One region of the Streptomyces sp. AHU1 genome, then DNA from elsewhere that is predicted to be linked to it. Evidence: predicted binding sites of a transcription regulator. Region 1 holds the regulator's gene; each other region holds the start of a gene.
What was found. The regulator HrcA, encoded in region 1, represses chaperone genes, less so after heat shock. The targets are predictions, from matches to a motif close to TTNGCACTCNGNNNNNCNGAGTGCNAA.

Region 1 (5,453 bases):
GTAGGCGGCGGGGGCGTACGGGCCGTGCTCGCGCATGAAGCGGTTGGCCAGCGCGCGTGCCGGGCGTCCGGAGAAGGCGCGCGTGAGCTCCGTGCGCACGTACAGGGGGTCGGTCAGGGCCTGTTTGTGCACGGCGCTCGCGCCGGACTCGGGGGTGGCGAGGAAGGCGGTGCCGAGCTGGGCCGCGTCCGCGCCCGCGGCGAGGACGGCGGCGATCTGGCTGCCGCGCATGATGCCGCCCGCCGCGACGACCGGGATGGTCACCGCCTCGCGGACCTGGGCGACCAGGCTGAGCAGGCCGACGCCCGTGCCGTCCGTCTCCGGGTTGTCCCGGTGGGTGCCCTGGTGTCCCCCGGCCTCGACGCCCTGCACGACGACTGCGTCGGCCCCGGCCCGCTGCACGCCGAGGGCTTCCTCGGCCGTGGTGGCGGTGACCAGGGTGAGGGTTCCGGCGCGGCGCAGCGACTGGAGCACCTCCGGCTTCGGGACGCCGAAGTGGAAGGAGACCGCCGCCACCGGCTTGTCGAGGAGGACGGCGAGTTTGGCGTCGTAGCCGTCGTCGCGTCCGCTGTCCGGGTCACCGAGCTCGGTCTCGTACCAGGCGGCCTCGCCGGCGAGCTGGTGGGCGTACACCTCGACCGCGGCGGCGTCCGCGTGCTCGGGCTGCGGGAGGAACAGGTTGACGCCGAAGGGACGGCCGGTCAGCCCGCGCAGCTGCTTGATCTCCTGGTACATGCCGTCGGCGGTCTTGTACCCGGCGGCGAGGAAGCCGAGCCCCCCGGCCTCGGACACGGCGGCCGCGAGCTGCGGGACGGAGACCCCGCCCGCCATGGGAGCCTGCACGATCGGGTGAGGGAAGAGATCGGTCAGCGCGGAGGACATGACGGCATGTTGTCACGTCGCCGCAACAAGTCCGAATCCGATCGCCCGCCCGGACCGGCCCCCGGGACGAAGGGCACGGAGCGGTGTCCCCGCCCCGTGCCCCGCCTGGATCAGCGGCCGTTGAAGGCGTCCTTCAGCCGGGAGAAGAGCCCCTGCTGACCGGGCTGGAACTGACCGGTGGGCCGCTCCTCGCCGCGCAGCTTGGCGAGCTCGCGCAGCAGCCGTTCCTGCTCCGGGTCGAGCTTGGTCGGCGTCATGACCTCGACGTGCACGACGAGGTCGCCGCGGCCGCCGCCGCGCAGGTGCGTGACGCCCCGGCCGTGCAGCGGGATCGACTGGCCGGACTGCGTGCCCGGACGGATGTCGACCTCCTCCATGCCGTCGAGGGTCTCCAGCGGCACCTTGGTGCCGAGGGCCGCCGCGGTCATCGGGATGGTGACCGTGCAGTGCAGGTCGTCGCCGCGCCGCTGGAAGGTGGAGTGCGGCAGCTCGTGGATCTCGACGTACAGGTCGCCGGCGGGGCCGCCGCCGGGGCCGACCTCGCCCTCGCCCGCGAGCTGGATGCGGGTGCCGTTGTCCACACCGGCCGGGATCTTGACCGTGAGGGTGCGGCGGGAGCGGACCCGGCCGTCGCCCGCGCACTCGTGGCACGGGGTCGGGACGACGGTGCCGAAGCCCTGGCACTGCGGACACGGCCGCGAGGTCATGACCTGGCCGAGGAAGGACCGCGTCACCTGGGACACCTCGCCGCGGCCGCGGCACATGTCACAGGTCTGCGCGGCGGTGCCGGGCGCTGCGCCCTCGCCGTTGCAGGTGCCGCAGACGACGGCCGTGTCGACCTGGATGTCCTTCGTGGTGCCGAAGGCCGCCTCGTCGAGCTCGATCTCCAGCCGGATCATGGCGTCCTGGCCCCGGCGGGTGCGCGAGCGCGGTCCGCGCTGCGACGCCGTGCCGAAGAACGCGTCCATGATGTCGGAGAAGTTGCCGAAGCCGCCCTGGCCGAAGCCGCCGGCGCCACCGCCGCCGCCCTGCTGGGACAGCGGGTCGCCGCCGAGGTCGTAGACCTGCTTCTTCTGCGGGTCCGACAACACCTCGTACGCGGCGTTGATCTCCTTGAACCGCTCCTGCGTCTTCGGATCGGGATTGACGTCCGGGTGCAGCTCGCGAGCGAGCCTCCGGAACGCCTTCTTGATCTCGTCCTGGGACGCGTCGCGGCGCACGCCGAGTACGGCGTAGTAGTCCGTGGCCACTTACGACTCCGCCAGGATCTGTCCGACGTACCGTGCCACCGCTCGTACCGCTCCCATCGTTCCCGGGTAATCCATGCGGGTCGGGCCGACCACGCCGAGTTTGGCTACTGCCTCGCCGCCCGAACCGTAGCCGACGGAGACCACGGACGTGGAGTTGAGTCCCTCGTACGCGTTCTCGTGCCCGATTCGCACGGTCATGCTCGAATCCCCGGCCTCTCCAAGCAGTTTGAGGAGCACGACCTGCTCCTCCAGCGCTTCGAGCACCGGCCGGATGGTGAGAGGGAAGTCATGTCCGAAACGGGTGAGATTGGCGGTACCGCCGATCATCAGCCGTTCCTCGGTCTCCTCGACGAGCGTCTCCAGCAGCGTGGAGAGCACCGTCGAGACCGTACCCCGGTCCTCCGCCTCGAAGGCTTCGGGGAGGTCCTGGACGAGCTGCGGGACGTCCGCGAAGGGGCGCCCCGCGACCCGGCTGTTGAGCCGGGCGCGCAGGTCCGCCAGCGACGTCTCACCGAACGGCGCCGGACAGTTGATCATGCGCTGTTCGACCCGGCCGGTGTCCGTGATCAGCACGAGCATCACCCGCGCGGGGGCGAGCGACAGCAGCTCCACGTGACGCACGGTCGAACGGGTCAGCGAGGGGTACTGCACGACGGCGACCTGACGGGTGAGCTGCGCGAGCAGCCGCACGGTCCGCCCGACGACGTCGTCGAGGTCGACGGCCCCGTCCAGGAAGTTCTGGATGGCGCGGCGCTCGGGCGCGGTCATCGGCTTGACGCCGGCGAGCTTGTCGACGAAGAGGCGGTACCCCTTGTCCGTGGGGATGCGCCCGGCACTGGTGTGCGGCTGGGCGATGTACCCCTCGTCCTCCAGGACCGCCATGTCGTTGCGGACGGTCGCGGGCGAGACGCCGAGGCGGTGCCGCTCGGTGAGCGCCTTGGAGCCGACCGGCTCCTCGGTGCCCACGTAGTCCTGGACGATGGCGCGGAGCACCTCGAGCCTGCGTTCGCTGAGCATCGCGCACCTCCAGAAGTCGACTCGGTGGTCTTCGTGGCCTTCGTGGCATTCGCCTGGCACTCAGCGCACGCGAGTGCCAACGTTCCCCGGCCCAGTGTACGGCGGTGGGGCACGGCCCGGGCAAGGGCGGGCCTGCGATGTCGTGCACGGCACCCCGCCACCGTTAGCGTCGCCGCATGAGGCTGACTTGGGAAGAGCTGGGATGGGAAAGGGTGGCGCCCCGGGTCGGGCGACGGCGGCTTCCGGACTGGGACTGCACGGCCGGGCTCGTCGTCGGCGAGGGCGCGGCGCTGATGATCGACGCCGGGTCGAGCCTCGCGGAGGGCGCCCGGCTGCGCTCCGATGCGCGGGTCCTGGCCGGCGGACGTGTGACCCATCTCGCGCTCACCCACCCGCATTTCGATCACGTTTTCGGCGCCGCGGTGTTCGCGGGCGCGCGGGTCCTCGCCGCGGACGGTTCGTCCGGGGTGTACGAGAGGGGCCGCGACGAACTGTGCGCGGACGCGGTGCGCAACGGCCTCGCCCCGGAGGCGGCGGAGGAGGCGGCCGACACCCTCGTGCGCCCCCGCCTCTTCGTCCGGAGCACCCTGGACCTGGACCTCGGCGGCGGTGTCGGGGTCCGGCTGGTGCGGACGGGCGAGGGCCACACCGCCCATGACCTCGTGGCCGTCGTGCCGGGGGACCCGGCGGTGGTGTTCTGCGGCGACCTGGTCGAGGAGTCGGGCGAGCCGCAGGCGGGCCCCGACGCCGTGCCGTCGCGCTGGCCGACGGCCCTCGACCGGCTGCTGGAGCTGGGCGGCGAGGACGCGCTCTACGTCCCCGGGCACGGGGCGGTCGTGGACGCCGCGTTCGTGCGGGCGCAACGGGACGCCCTGGCCGCGCGGTTCGGCGTGGCCGCCGCCGGGCCGGCGGGACCGGGGACAGGGGGTTCCGGCTCGGCGGGTTCCGGCACGGCGGGTTCCGGCACGGCGGGTTCCGGCGTGTCGCGGTGAACGCCGCCGGGCTTCTCCTATCGTCATCCGAATGCGCCAGTACTCTCCGGACCTGACCCCGCCGTGGAAGAAGCCCCGGTCCGTGCCCGAGGTCCCGGCGGACCCGGGTCTGGTCGTCGAGGAGCCCGGCACCGGCTTCTGCGGCGCGGTGATCCGCTGCGAGGCGGGCACGGTGACCCTGGAGGACCGCTTCGGCAAGCACCGGGTGTTCCCGCTGGAGCCGCGCGGCTTCCTCCTGGAGGGCAGGACGGTGACGCTGGTCCGCCCGACGGCCGCCGCGCCGGTCCGCCCCGGCCGTACGGCGTCCGGATCGGTGGCGGTCCCCGGCGCCCGCGCCCGGGTCGCGCGCGCCGGGCGCATCTACGTCGAGGGCCGCCACGACGCCGAACTCGTCGAACGGGTCTGGGGCGACGACCTGCGCGTCGAGGGCGTCGTCGTGGAGTACCTGGAGGGCGTCGACGACCTCCCGGCGGTCGTCGACGCGTTCGCCCCGGGCCCGGACGCCCGGCTCGGCGTCCTCGTCGACCACCTGGTCCCGGGTTCGAAGGAGTCCCGGATCGCGGAGGCGGTCACGAGCGAGCACGCCCTGGTGCTCGGCCACCCGTACATCGACGTCTGGGAGGCCGTGAAGCCCTCCTCCGTCGGCATTCCGTCCTGGCCCCGGGTCCCGCACGGCCAGGACTGGAAGACGGGTGTGTGCCGCGCCCTGGGCTGGCCGGAGAACACCGGCGCGGCCTGGCAGCACATCCTGTCCCGGGTGCACTCCTACAAGGACCTGGAACCGGCGCTCCTGGGCCGGGTGGAGGAACTGATCGACTTCGTGACCGCGCCGCCGGAGTGACGGGAACGGCACGGGCGGCCGGGGCCGGGCGCGGCGCGCTCAGTCCACCAGGTCCCGGACGACGGCGTCCGCGAGGAGGCGGCCGCGCAGGGTGAGGACGGCGCGGCCCGCGTCGTAGGGACCGGCTTCGAGGAGCCCCTCGGACAGGGCGCGGCGGGAGGCCGCGAGGCCCTCGGGGCGCAGCAGGGAGAGCGGGCAGCCCTCGCGCAGCCGCAGTTCGAGGAGGATCCGCTCGACCCGCCGGTCCTCCTCGGAGAGGAGTTCACGGCCCGCCCCCGGCGAGCGGCCCTCGGCCAGAGCGGCCGCGTACGCCCCCGGATGCTTCACGTTCCACCAGCGAACACCGCCCACGTGGCTGTGCGCGCCGGGGCCCGCGCCCCACCAGTCGGCGCCCCTCCAGTAGAGCTCGTTGTGCAGACAGCGGCCGGCCTCGGAGGTGGCCCAGTTCGACACCTCGTACCAGTCGAAGCC
Region 2 (5,453 bases), 2.2 Mb from region 1:
TGGGGCGGCCTCGGACAGTTCGGGAGCGCTGCCGAGCCCATCGTGAGGCATCTGTTGGAGCAGGGTTACCTGGAGCGGGACAGTGGCACGCTGTTCATCGGGCCCGAGGCCGAACGCCGCTTCGGCCACCGGCACTTCATGAACCTGACGGCGTCGTTCACCGCGCCCCCCGAGTTCACCGTGCTCAGCGGTCGCACCGAGATCGGCCGTACGGACCCGGACCTGCTCACCGAGGACGTCGACGGCCCCCGGAAACTGCTTCTGGCGGGCCGCAGTTGGCTGGTGACGTACATCGACTGGCGGCGCAGGCGCTGCTTCGTGGAACCCGTGGACGAGGGCGGGCGAGCCAAATGGAGCGGGTTCGGGGCGGTCCGTGTCCGTTCCTACGTACTGACCCGGGCCGCCCGTGAGGTGCTGCTCGGCAGCGATCCTCCGGTGCTCCTCACCCGCCGTGCGCAGGCGAGGCTCGCGGAAGCGCGGGTGACGCATCTGGACGTGGTGCACCCGGCCGGAACCGTCATCACGCGGCGGGACGACGGTGACGTGCGGTGGTGGACCTGGGCCGGGCACCGGGCGAACGCCACGCTCGCCGCGTCCCTTTCCTCCGTCGACCTGAGGCACCGGCAGATCGACGACCGCTTCATCCGGCTGCGCGACGACCTGACTCCCCAGACCTGGCGGGCGGCTGTGGCGGACACCGAGGCAGGACTCACCCTGCCTGAGGTCGACGTCCAAGCCGTACGCGGCCTGAAGTTCGCCGAGTCCCTTCCCCAGCGCCTGGCGGAGGCCACCCTCGCGGCGCGGCTGGCGGACGAGGAAGGGGCCAGGGCCGCGCTCGCGGAACCCGTCAGGTTCCTGCTGCGGCACAAGCCCTGACGGCGGGCGCGGCGACGCGGACGTCGAGAACGCATCGGGCGGCGTCCGCCGGACAGCACTTCGCCCCGCCGTGGGAACGGCGGGGCGACGTCACGCGGGCCGGTTCGGCGCCGGGGCCCCGGGCAGGGGCTCGGCGCCGGCTCCGGTGTGCGTCAGTGGGAGTGGCCGTGACCGCCGTGACCGGCGTCGGCCTCTTCCTCGGCCGGCTTCTCGACGACCAGGGTCTCGGTCGTGAGGAGCAGGGAGGCGATGGAGGCGGCGTTCTCCAGGGCGGAGCGGGTGACCTTCACCGGGTCGATGACGCCGGCCTTGACCAGGTCGCCGTACTCACCGGTGGCGGCGTTGAAGCCCTGGCCCTTGTCGAGGTCAGCGACCTTGGAGGTGATGACGTAGCCCTCCAGGCCGGCGTTCTCGGCGATCCAGCGCAGCGGCTCGACGGCGGCGCGGCGGACGACCGCGACACCCGTGGCCTCGTCGCCGGTCTTGTCGAGGTTGCCCTCGAGGACCTTGACGGCGTGGACGAGCGCGGAGCCACCACCGGAGACGATGCCCTCCTCGACCGCGGCGCGGGTCGCGGAGATGGCGTCCTCCAGACGGTGCTTCTTCTCCTTCAGCTCCACCTCGGTGGCGGCGCCGACCTTGATCACGCACACGCCGCCGGCCAGCTTCGCGAGGCGCTCCTGGAGCTTCTCGCGGTCCCAGTCGGAGTCCGTGTTCTCGATCTCGGCCTTGATCTGGTTGACGCGGCCGGCGACCTCGTCCGCGCTGCCGGCACCGTCGACGATGGTGGTGTCGTCCTTGGTGATGGTCACGCGGCGGGCGCTGCCGAGCACGTCCAGACCGACCTGGTCGAGCTTGAGGCCGACCTCCTCGGCGATGACCTGACCACCGGTGAGGGTGGCGATGTCGCCGAGCATGGCCTTGCGGCGGTCACCGAAGCCGGGGGCCTTCACGGCGACGGCGTTGAACGTGCCGCGGATCTTGTTCACGACCAGGGTCGACAGGGCCTCGCCCTCGACGTCCTCGGCGATGATCAGCAGCGGCTTGGAGGCGTTCGACTGGATGACCTTCTCCAGCAACGGCAGCAGGTCCTGGATGGAGCTGATCTTGCCCTGGTGGATGAGGATGTACGGGTCGTCGAGGACGGCCTCCATACGCTCCTGGTCGGACACCATGTACGGGGACAGGTAGCCCTTGTCGAAGGCCATGCCCTCGGTGAAGTCGAGCTCCAGGCCGAAGGTGTTGGACTCCTCGACGGTGATGACACCGTCCTTGCCGACCTTGTCCATCGCCTCGGCGATGAGCTCGCCGACCTGCGGGTCCTGGGCGGACAGACCGGCGACGGCGGCGATGTCGGACTTCTCGTCGATCGGGCGCGCGGTGGCGAGGAGCTCGTCGGAGACCGCCTTGACGGCCGCGTCGATGCCCTTCTTCAGCAGCGCCGGGGAGGCACCCGCGGCGACGTTGCGCAGGCCCTCGCGCACGAGCGCCTGGGCGAGCACGGTGGCGGTGGTCGTACCGTCACCCGCGATGTCGTTGGTCTTGGTCGCCACCTCCTTCACCAGCTGGGCGCCGAGGTTCTCGAACGCGTCCTCGACCTCGACCTCACGGGCGATGGTCACACCGTCGTTGGTGATGGTGGGAGCGCCGAACTTCTTGTCGATGACGACGTTGCGGCCCTTGGGGCCGATCGTCACCTTCACCGTGTCGGCAAGCTTGTTGACGCCGCGCTCAAGGGCGCGACGGGCGTCCTCGTCGAACTTCAGGATCTTCGCCATGGGAGCGGTTCAGCCCTCTCGGAAAATGATGGAGAAACGAACTGCGCCCCCGGCGCCCGGCTGTTGATGGTCGCGGGGGCCAGGGGCGCAGTTCACTGCGATGCTTGGTGCGGGGTCGTCCGGGGGAAGGTCCCGAACTCCCTTACCGGGTGAATTACTTCTCGATGATCGCGAGCACGTCGCGAGCCGAGAGGACGAGGTACTCCTCGCCGTTGTACTTCACCTCGGTGCCGCCGTACTTGCTGTAGAGAACGATGTCGCCGACGGCGACGTCGAGCTCGACACGCTTGCCGTCCTCGATGCGGCCCGGGCCCACGGCCAGGACGACGCCCTCCTGGGGCTTCTCCTTCGCCGTGTCGGGAATGACCAGGCCGGAGGCCGTGGTCTGCTCGGCGTCGAGCGGCTGGACCACGATGCGGTCCTCGAGCGGCTTGATGGCAACCTTGGAGCTGGCGGTCGTCACGATCCGACCTCCCCCTTCGGAGATCTCACGGGGTTAACTGTCTGAGGTGGCGACCAGGTCGATCCGTCGTCGCGGGTGCCGGACCTGCCCGTCGCTGTTGGCACTCTCCAGGGGGGAGTGCCAGACCTGAGACTATGACTGTGATTAGCACTCGGTCAAGCGGAGTGCCAAAGCCGTCCGGCGTGGCGTGGCCCGGAAGGCCCCGGACCGCCCCGGACGGGCGCGTCCGGGGACCGCTCTCCGGCCGGTGTCCCTAGAGGTAGTTCTCCAGTCGCGCCACGGTGAAGCCCTCGCGCTGGATCCTCCGGAGCAGCCCGAGCGTGGCGTCCGTGAGGCCGGGTTCGCCCGGGCCGGAGAGGATGTCACCCGGACGGAGCCGGTGCGCGTCGGCCGTCCTGCCGAGGACGAGCGCGGTGACCCCGCAGTCGGCGGCGGCGCGCAGGGTGGTCTCGTCGTACCTGCCGTACGGGGGCCGCAGCAGCCGGGGCCGGACGCCGAAGCGCCGGGCGAGCTTGTCCTGTTGTCCGCAGATCTCGGCACGCTGGCCGGCGTAGGGCAGACCGCGCAGGACGGCGTGGTCGAGGGTGTGGTTCTGGACGCTCGCGCCGACCGCGCGCAGCCGGGCGAAGCGCCCGTACCCGGGCCCGGCGACCCGGTCCGTGAGGAACACGCTGACCGGCAGGCGCAGTTCACGGACCATGTCGGCGAACCGGGGATCGCGCTCCGCCCCGTCGTCGTACGTCAGGAAGACCACCTTGTCGCGGGTGCGCACCTGGTCGACGACGGGCGGCAGTTCCGTGTCGGCGGTGCGCGCGGTGGCCCGGGCGGGGACTTCCGGCGCCGGCGCGAGCGGGGTGGAGAGACCCCAGCGGCGGTACACCGACTCCGTCGGGTGGACCCGCTGGGCCGCCTTCTTGCCGAGGCGCTCGATGGGGTCGACGGACTGCGCGCAGCCGCCGAGCAGGAGCGCCACGAGCAGCCCGGCGGCCGACACCCTCGCCCTCACGGGGAGCCCTCCGGGCATGCGACCGCGCACCCCTCGGCGGGAGCCGCTCCGGTCCCGGCGCAGCCGGAGGTGAGGAGGACGAGGGCGAGCACGCCGACCCCCCGACGCGCACCAGCCCCGTTTGCGCCGGTTTTATCATTTTGTCGTACGGGTCGCATGGAGCCGGATCCTCCCAGCTCACCGGCCTCGCCAGGGCCTCGACACCGCCGCCGGAAGCACACCGTCCACCGACTGGCCCACAATGGCCGGGTGAACGACGTCTCCTTCGCCCCCCTCCTCACCGCCGAGGGCCGCGCCCTGCTCGACGAGGTCCGCGCCACCGAACCGGCGCAGGAACTGGCCGTCGCCACCCGACTGCGCCGCAAGCACCCCGCCGAACTGGTCTCCGCGGCCCTCGGACAGGCGCGGCTGCGGCAGCGGGCGGTGGCGAAGTTCGGGGCCGAGGACGCCGGACGGATGTTCTTCACCCCGAACGGGGTCGAGCAGTCCACCCGTACGAGCGTGGCCGTGCACCGCGCCGAGCGGCTGCGCGTGCTGGGAGTCCGTTCCGTCGCCGACCTGTGCTGCGGCATCGGCGGCGACGCCATCGCGCTGGCCCGCGCCGGAATCCGCGTCCTGGCCGTCGACCGCGACCCGCTGACGGCCGCCGCCGCCCGCGCGAACGCCGACGCGCTGGGGCTCGCGGACCTGATCGAGGTGCGCGAGGCGGACGTCACCGAGGTGGACACCGCCTCGTACGACGCCGTCTTCGTGGACCCCGCGCGCCGGGGCGGCCGGGGCCGGATCTTCGACCCGGAGGCCTACTCGCCGCCGCTGTCCTGGGCGGTCGCGGCGGCCCTCAAGTCCCCGGTCGCCGCGCTGAAGATCGCTCCCGGCATCCCGCACGAGGCGGTCCCCGCCGAGGCGGAGGCCGAGTGGATCTCGGACGGCGGGGACGTGAAGGAGGCGGTGCTCTGGTTCGGCACGGAGCCGGGCCTGGTGCGCGCCACCCTGCTGCCGGGCCCGCGCGAGCTGCGCGGCCGCGGCCTGCCGGATCCGGCGGTCAGGACGGTCGGACGCTATCTGTACGAGCCGGACGGCGCCGTCATCCGCGCGCACCTGGTCGCCGAGGTGGCCGAGGACCTGGACGGCGGACTGGTCGACGAGACGATCGCCTACGTCACCGCGGACGAGCTGCGCCCCACCCCGTACGCCGCCGCGTACGAGATCACCGATCGACTCCCCTTCAACGTGAAGAAGTTGAAGGCCCTGCTCCGGGAGCGGGAGGTCGGCGTCCTGACCGTGAAGAAGCGCGGGTCGGCCGTCGAACCGGAGGAACTGCGCCGCAAGG
Region 3 (5,453 bases), 970 kb from region 1:
TCTACGGCGGCGAGCTCGTCGGCATCGAGGGCAACTACGACGACGTGAACCGTTTCTGCTCCGAGCTGATCGGCGACCCGGCCGGAGAGGGCTGGGGCTTCGTCAACGTCAACCTGCGGCCCTACTACGCCGAGGGCTCCAAGACGCTGGCGTACGAGATCTGCGAGCAGCTCGGCTGGAGGCTCCCCGACCAGCTCGTCGTGCCGATCGCCTCCGGCTCCCAGCTCACGAAGATCGACAAGGGGCTGCAGGAGCTGATCAAGCTCGGGCTCGTCGAGGACAAGCCGTACAAGATCTTCGGCGCCCAGGCCGAGGGCTGCTCCCCGGTCTCCGTCGCCTACAAGGCCGGCCACGACGTCGTACGGCCGCAGAAGCCGGACACCATCGCCAAGTCGCTCGCCATCGGCAACCCGGCGGACGGACCGTACGTGCTGGACATCGCGCGGCGCACCGGCGGCGCGGTGGAGGACGTGGACGACGAGCAGATCGTCGACGCGATCAAGCTGCTCGCGCGCACCGAGGGCATCTTCGCCGAGACGGCCGGCGGTGTGACCGTCGGCGTCACCCGCAAGCTGATCGAGAACGGTCTCCTGGACCCGACCTTGACGACGGTCGTGCTGAACACCGGCGACGGCCTCAAGACCCTGGACGCGGTGGCCTCCGACACCGGGCTGACCGCGACCATCCGTCCGAACCTCGACTCCTTCCGAGAGGCTGGCCTCGCATCATGAGCGTCAACGTCCGCATCCCCACCATCCTGCGCACCTACACCGGTGGCGCCGCCGAGGTGAAGGCCGAGGGCGCGACCCTCGCCGAGGTCATCGCCGACCTGGAGCAGAACCACACGGGCATCGCCGCGCGCGTCCTGGACGACCAGGGCAAGCTGCGCCGCTTCGTGAACGTGTACGTCAACGACGACGACGTGCGCTTCGAGCAGGGTCTGGAGACGGCGACCCCGGACGGCGCGGGCGTATCGATCATTCCGGCCGTCGCCGGAGGCTGATCGTTACCCTCGGTAATGCCGAACACATTGCGTTCACAGAATTGCCCCCTCCGTGAGACAAACGGAGGGGGCAATTCTGTGGGGTTGAGCGCGCTAGAGTTGGGGAAGCCGCTCCGCTTTCGATGTTGGTTTCATGCCGGACGCATATGAGTGATCGTTCGGCGGCCGACAAGAAGTAGCCAAAGTGGATCGCCTTTTTGGGCATTTTATGGCATTTGCGGGGCCCGAATTGCCCCGGATCTTCGCGTATCCTCCGCATATCATTGATCAGCCATGCCCAGAATTCTCGTCCGATTGACCTGTTGCAGAGGGCAGTTGGACAGATACATTCAGCCGCGGTCGACGCGTTCCGGCGCACACCCCCAACCGTTGGGGGGTGAGGTCTGACCCGGATCCGCGAAGTGTGGATCTGTGCAAGGGCCAGTAATAGGGGAGTTAGGCATGGCTCAGGGCACCGTCAAGTGGTTCAACGCGGAGAAGGGGTACGGCTTCATCGCGGTCGACGGTGGTGCGGACGTCTTCGTGCACTACAGCGCGATTCAGATGGACGGCTACCGCACCCTTGAAGAGGGTCAGCGAGTGGAGTTCGAGATCTCGCAGGGCCAGAAGGGTCCGCAGGCGGACATGGTCAAACTCGCCGTCTGATCGGGCGCGAACGACCACCGACGCAACTCACGCACGAGGGGCCCGCATCCCACCGGGGATGCGGGCCCCTCGTGCGTCCGCGGCCGTCCTCCGCCGTCCCGTGTGCGCCCGCGAGTGCTCTCTCCTCGGGTGCCGCGGGCGGTCTGTTTTGTGGGATGGCGCTTGCACTCGCAGGGGTCGAGTGCTAATCATTGGCGTTAGCACTCTCCGAGTGAGAGTGACAGAACTTGGATCGGGCCGGCGAGGTCCGCAGGCCTGTGGGGCAAGGAACCACAGGGCTCGGGGGCCGTCCGTCGCGGGCGCGGGCGCGATCCGGAGCAATCCACCCCGTCCGGGAGGACCACTTCACATGGCCAAGATCATCGCGTTCGACGAGGAGGCACGGCGCGGTCTCGAGCGCGGGATGAACCAGCTCGCCGACGCCGTCAAGGTCACCCTCGGCCCCAAGGGCCGCAACGTCGTCCTCGAGAAGAAGTGGGGCGCGCCCACGATCACCAACGATGGTGTCTCCATCGCCAAGGAGATCGAGCTCGAGGACCCGTACGAGAAGATCGGCGCCGAGCTGGTCAAGGAAGTCGCCAAGAAGACGGACGACGTCGCCGGTGACGGTACGACCACCGCCACCGTCCTCGCCCAGGCGCTCGTCCGCGAGGGTCTGCGCAACGTCGCCGCCGGCGCCAACCCGATGGCCCTCAAGCGCGGTATCGAGAAGGCCGTCGAGGCCGTCTCCGGTGCCCTGCTCGAGCAGGCGAAGGATGTCGAGACCAAGGAGCAGATCGCTTCCACGGCCTCCATCTCCGCCGCCGACACCCAGATCGGCGAGCTCATCGCCGAGGCGATGGACAAGGTCGGCAAGGAAGGCGTCATCACGGTCGAGGAGTCCCAGACCTTCGGTCTGGAGCTGGAGCTCACCGAGGGCATGCGCTTCGACAAGGGCTACATCTCGGCGTACTTCGCCACCGACATGGAGCGTATGGAGGCCGTCCTCGACGACCCGTACATCCTGATCGCGAACTCCAAGATCGCGAACGTGAAGGACCTGCTCCCGCTCCTGGAGAAGGTCATGCAGTCGGGCAAGCCGCTGCTGATCATCGCCGAGGACGTCGAGGGCGAGGCCCTGTCGACCCTGGTCGTGAACAAGATCCGTGGCACCTTCAAGTCCGTCGCCGTCAAGGCCCCGGGCTTCGGTGACCGCCGCAAGGCCATGCTCGGCGACATCGCCATCCTCACGGGCGGCGAGGTCATCTCCGAGGAGGTCGGCCTCAAGCTGGAGAACGCGGGTCTGGACCTGCTGGGCCGCGCCCGCAAGGTCGTCATCACCAAGGACGAGACCACGATCGTCGACGGCTCCGGTGCCGCCGACCAGGTCGCCGGCCGGGTGAACCAGATCCGTGCCGAGATCGAGAACTCGGACTCGGACTACGACCGCGAGAAGCTCCAGGAGCGTCTGGCGAAGCTGGCCGGCGGCGTGGCCGTCATCAAGGCCGGTGCCGCCACCGAGGTCGAGCTCAAGGAGCGCAAGCACCGCATCGAGGACGCCGTGCGCAACGCGAAGGCGGCCGTCGAGGAGGGCATCGTCGCCGGTGGTGGCGTGGCCCTGCTCCAGGCTTCCTCGGTCTTCGAGAAGCTCGAGCTCTCGGGCGACGAGGCGACCGGCGCCAACGCCGTGCGCCTGGCCCTGGAGGCCCCGCTCAAGCAGATCGCCGTCAACGGTGGTCTCGAGGGTGGCGTCATCGTCGAGAAGGTGCGCAACCTGCCCGTCGGCCACGGCCTGAACGCCGCGACCGGTGAGTACGTCGACATGATCGCCGAAGGCATCATCGACCCGGCGAAGGTGACCCGTTCCGCTCTGCAGAACGCCGCCTCCATCGCCGCGCTGTTCCTGACCACCGAGGCCGTCATCGCCGACAAGCCGGAGAAGGCCGCCGCGCCGGCCGGCGGCGGCATGCCGGGCGGTGACATGGACTTCTGATCCCTTCGCGGATCGGCGGTTCGTCGCAGTACGGGACCGAGGGCGGTACCCCCTTCACCGGGGGTGCCGCCCTCGGGCGTTCACGCCCTCCCGCCACGGCTGTCCGGGCCGCGGCGGGAGGGGTGATCGGGAATCGGTGATCAGGAGTTGCTGAACGCGTCGCGCAGCCGCATCTCGTTGAAGCCGTTGCCGTCGTAGTCGTCCGAGTACGTCAGCGCGAGCCGGCCGTTCGGGGCGACGGTCACGGCCGGACCGCCCTGGCCGCCGCCGGTCACCACGTTCATCCGGGTGGCGGGGAACCTGCCGGCCGTCGTGCCGTCGGCGTTGAAGCCGCGGGCCCACACGTCGTCCTTGCCCGCGTGCAGGGCGCCGCCGACGAACACGTCGAAGGCCTCCTTCCACGCGACGGCGAAGGTGCCGTCGTCGGCGACCGTGACATCGGCGTCCGCCTGGTCGGAGATCGGCCGCTTGGCATCGACGTAGGGGCCGGTGTCCGTGCCGTCCTCGGTGGTCCGCCGGTCCGCCGCCGCGGGGCTGCCCGCCGCGGAGAAGAAACGCTGCTGGATCCGCTGCGGGCGGACCGGCGTGCCGCTGCCCGTGGTGTACTCGTCCGTCCACGCCACGGCGAACCGGCCGTCGCCCGTGGATGCCACCGCGGGCTTGGTCTGCTGTCCGTCGGTGAGGGAGTTGCCCGTCCTGCGGGTCACGGAGAAGCCGCCCGAGGTGTTCAGCTTGGCGACGCCGATGTTGATGCCGCCGTTGCCGTCCGCGTCCTCCTCCCAGACGATCACGGTGTTCCCGGCGTCGTCGATCGCCGCGTCGGGCCGGCGGTTCGATCCGGCGGCACCGGAGTTGATCGTGCTGACCTGGACGTCCTGGTAGCGCAGCGCGCCGGTCCCGGACCAGCTGCTCGCGTACACCTGGTTGAGGGTCGAGCCGTCGGCCGTGTTCTCCCAGGCGACGGTGTAGGAGCCGTCGCCGGCCACCGCGACCGTCGGCCGCAGCTGGTCCCCGTCACCGGAGGCGTGCGGGCGCGGGAGGGTGGTGACCGTGCCGCCCGGGGTCACCTTGCGCACCGCGATGTCCGCGTACTTGTTGCCGTCGTCGTCCTTGGCCCACACGACGATGGCGTTGCCCTGGTCGTCCACGCCGACGTCGGGCTTCTGGTGCGACCAGGTCGTGCCGGTGCCGGTGTTGCCGTTGCTCAGCAGCTTCTCGTCCCACAGCGGCACCCCGTCCTTGTACAGGCGCAGGTACACGTCGGTGCCCAGCTCGCTGTCCGAGGAGTCGTGCCGGTCGCCCTGCTCGTACGCCACCGCGGTGTAGACGGGGGAGGTGCCGCCGGAGGCGACGGCGCTGTAGTGCTGGTCGCCGCTCGCGTTCACGTTGACCCGGGAGTAGTGCTGGGACGTCGAGCCGTACTTCGCGGCGTCGAGGTCGACCGCGCCCGCGCGCACCTTGTCGAAGTTGGCGACGTAGGCCTGGTAGGTGCCCGCGTCGTCGATGCGCAGGATCGTCTCGTCGTTCGTCTTGAGCGAGCCCGCGGTCCAGTTGTGGGAGCCCGTGTACACGTGCTGGACCTGGGTGCCGTCGCTCTTCTTCCACTCCGTCAGCAGGTACTTGGAGTGGGTGGTGCCGTGGTTGCAGGAGGATCCCGCCGAGGCCTTGTAGCGGCAGCCGCCGGGGCGGTTGCCGTAGGCCGCGACGTCGAGGGCGGTCAGGTCGTCGATTCCGTTGTTGCCGCCGCCGTCACTGAGGTCGCGGGCGTTCGCGTCGACGCTGCACCCCTGGGACCGCTTCGCCGCCAGGGCGTCGTAGACGGCCGGGCGGGTG

Region 2: the regulator HrcA is predicted to act here: its motif matches at 3,262-3,288, upstream of groES (co-chaperone GroES).
Region 3: the regulator HrcA is predicted to act here: its motif matches at 1,846-1,872, upstream of groL (chaperonin GroEL).

Annotation. Positions count from the first base shown of each region.
Region 1 covers NZ_CP174283.1:3,192,841-3,198,293, forward strand. Annotated here, with positions in the region: gene ACICHK_RS14455 (nitronate monooxygenase) at 1-882, opposite strand, end outside; gene dnaJ (molecular chaperone DnaJ) at 993-2,132, opposite strand; gene hrcA (heat-inducible transcriptional repressor HrcA) at 2,133-3,149, opposite strand; gene ACICHK_RS14470 (MBL fold metallo-hydrolase) at 3,326-4,141, shown strand; gene ACICHK_RS14475 (DUF3097 domain-containing protein) at 4,173-4,982, shown strand; gene hemW (radical SAM family heme chaperone HemW) at 5,022-5,453, opposite strand, start outside.
Region 2 covers NZ_CP174283.1:5,350,266-5,355,718, reverse strand. Annotated here, with positions in the region: gene ACICHK_RS24035 (DEAD/DEAH box helicase) at 1-876, shown strand, start outside; gene groL (chaperonin GroEL) at 1,029-2,654, opposite strand; gene groES (co-chaperone GroES) at 2,809-3,117, opposite strand; gene ACICHK_RS24020 (polysaccharide deacetylase family protein) at 3,371-4,123, opposite strand; gene ACICHK_RS24015 (THUMP-like domain-containing protein) at 4,373-5,453, shown strand, end outside.
Region 3 covers NZ_CP174283.1:4,167,839-4,173,291, reverse strand. Annotated here, with positions in the region: gene thrC (threonine synthase) at 1-731, shown strand, start outside; gene ACICHK_RS18585 (MoaD/ThiS family protein) at 728-1,003, shown strand; gene ACICHK_RS18580 (cold-shock protein) at 1,445-1,648, shown strand; gene groL (chaperonin GroEL) at 1,998-3,620, shown strand; gene ACICHK_RS18570 (phospholipase D-like domain-containing protein) at 3,761-5,453, opposite strand, start outside.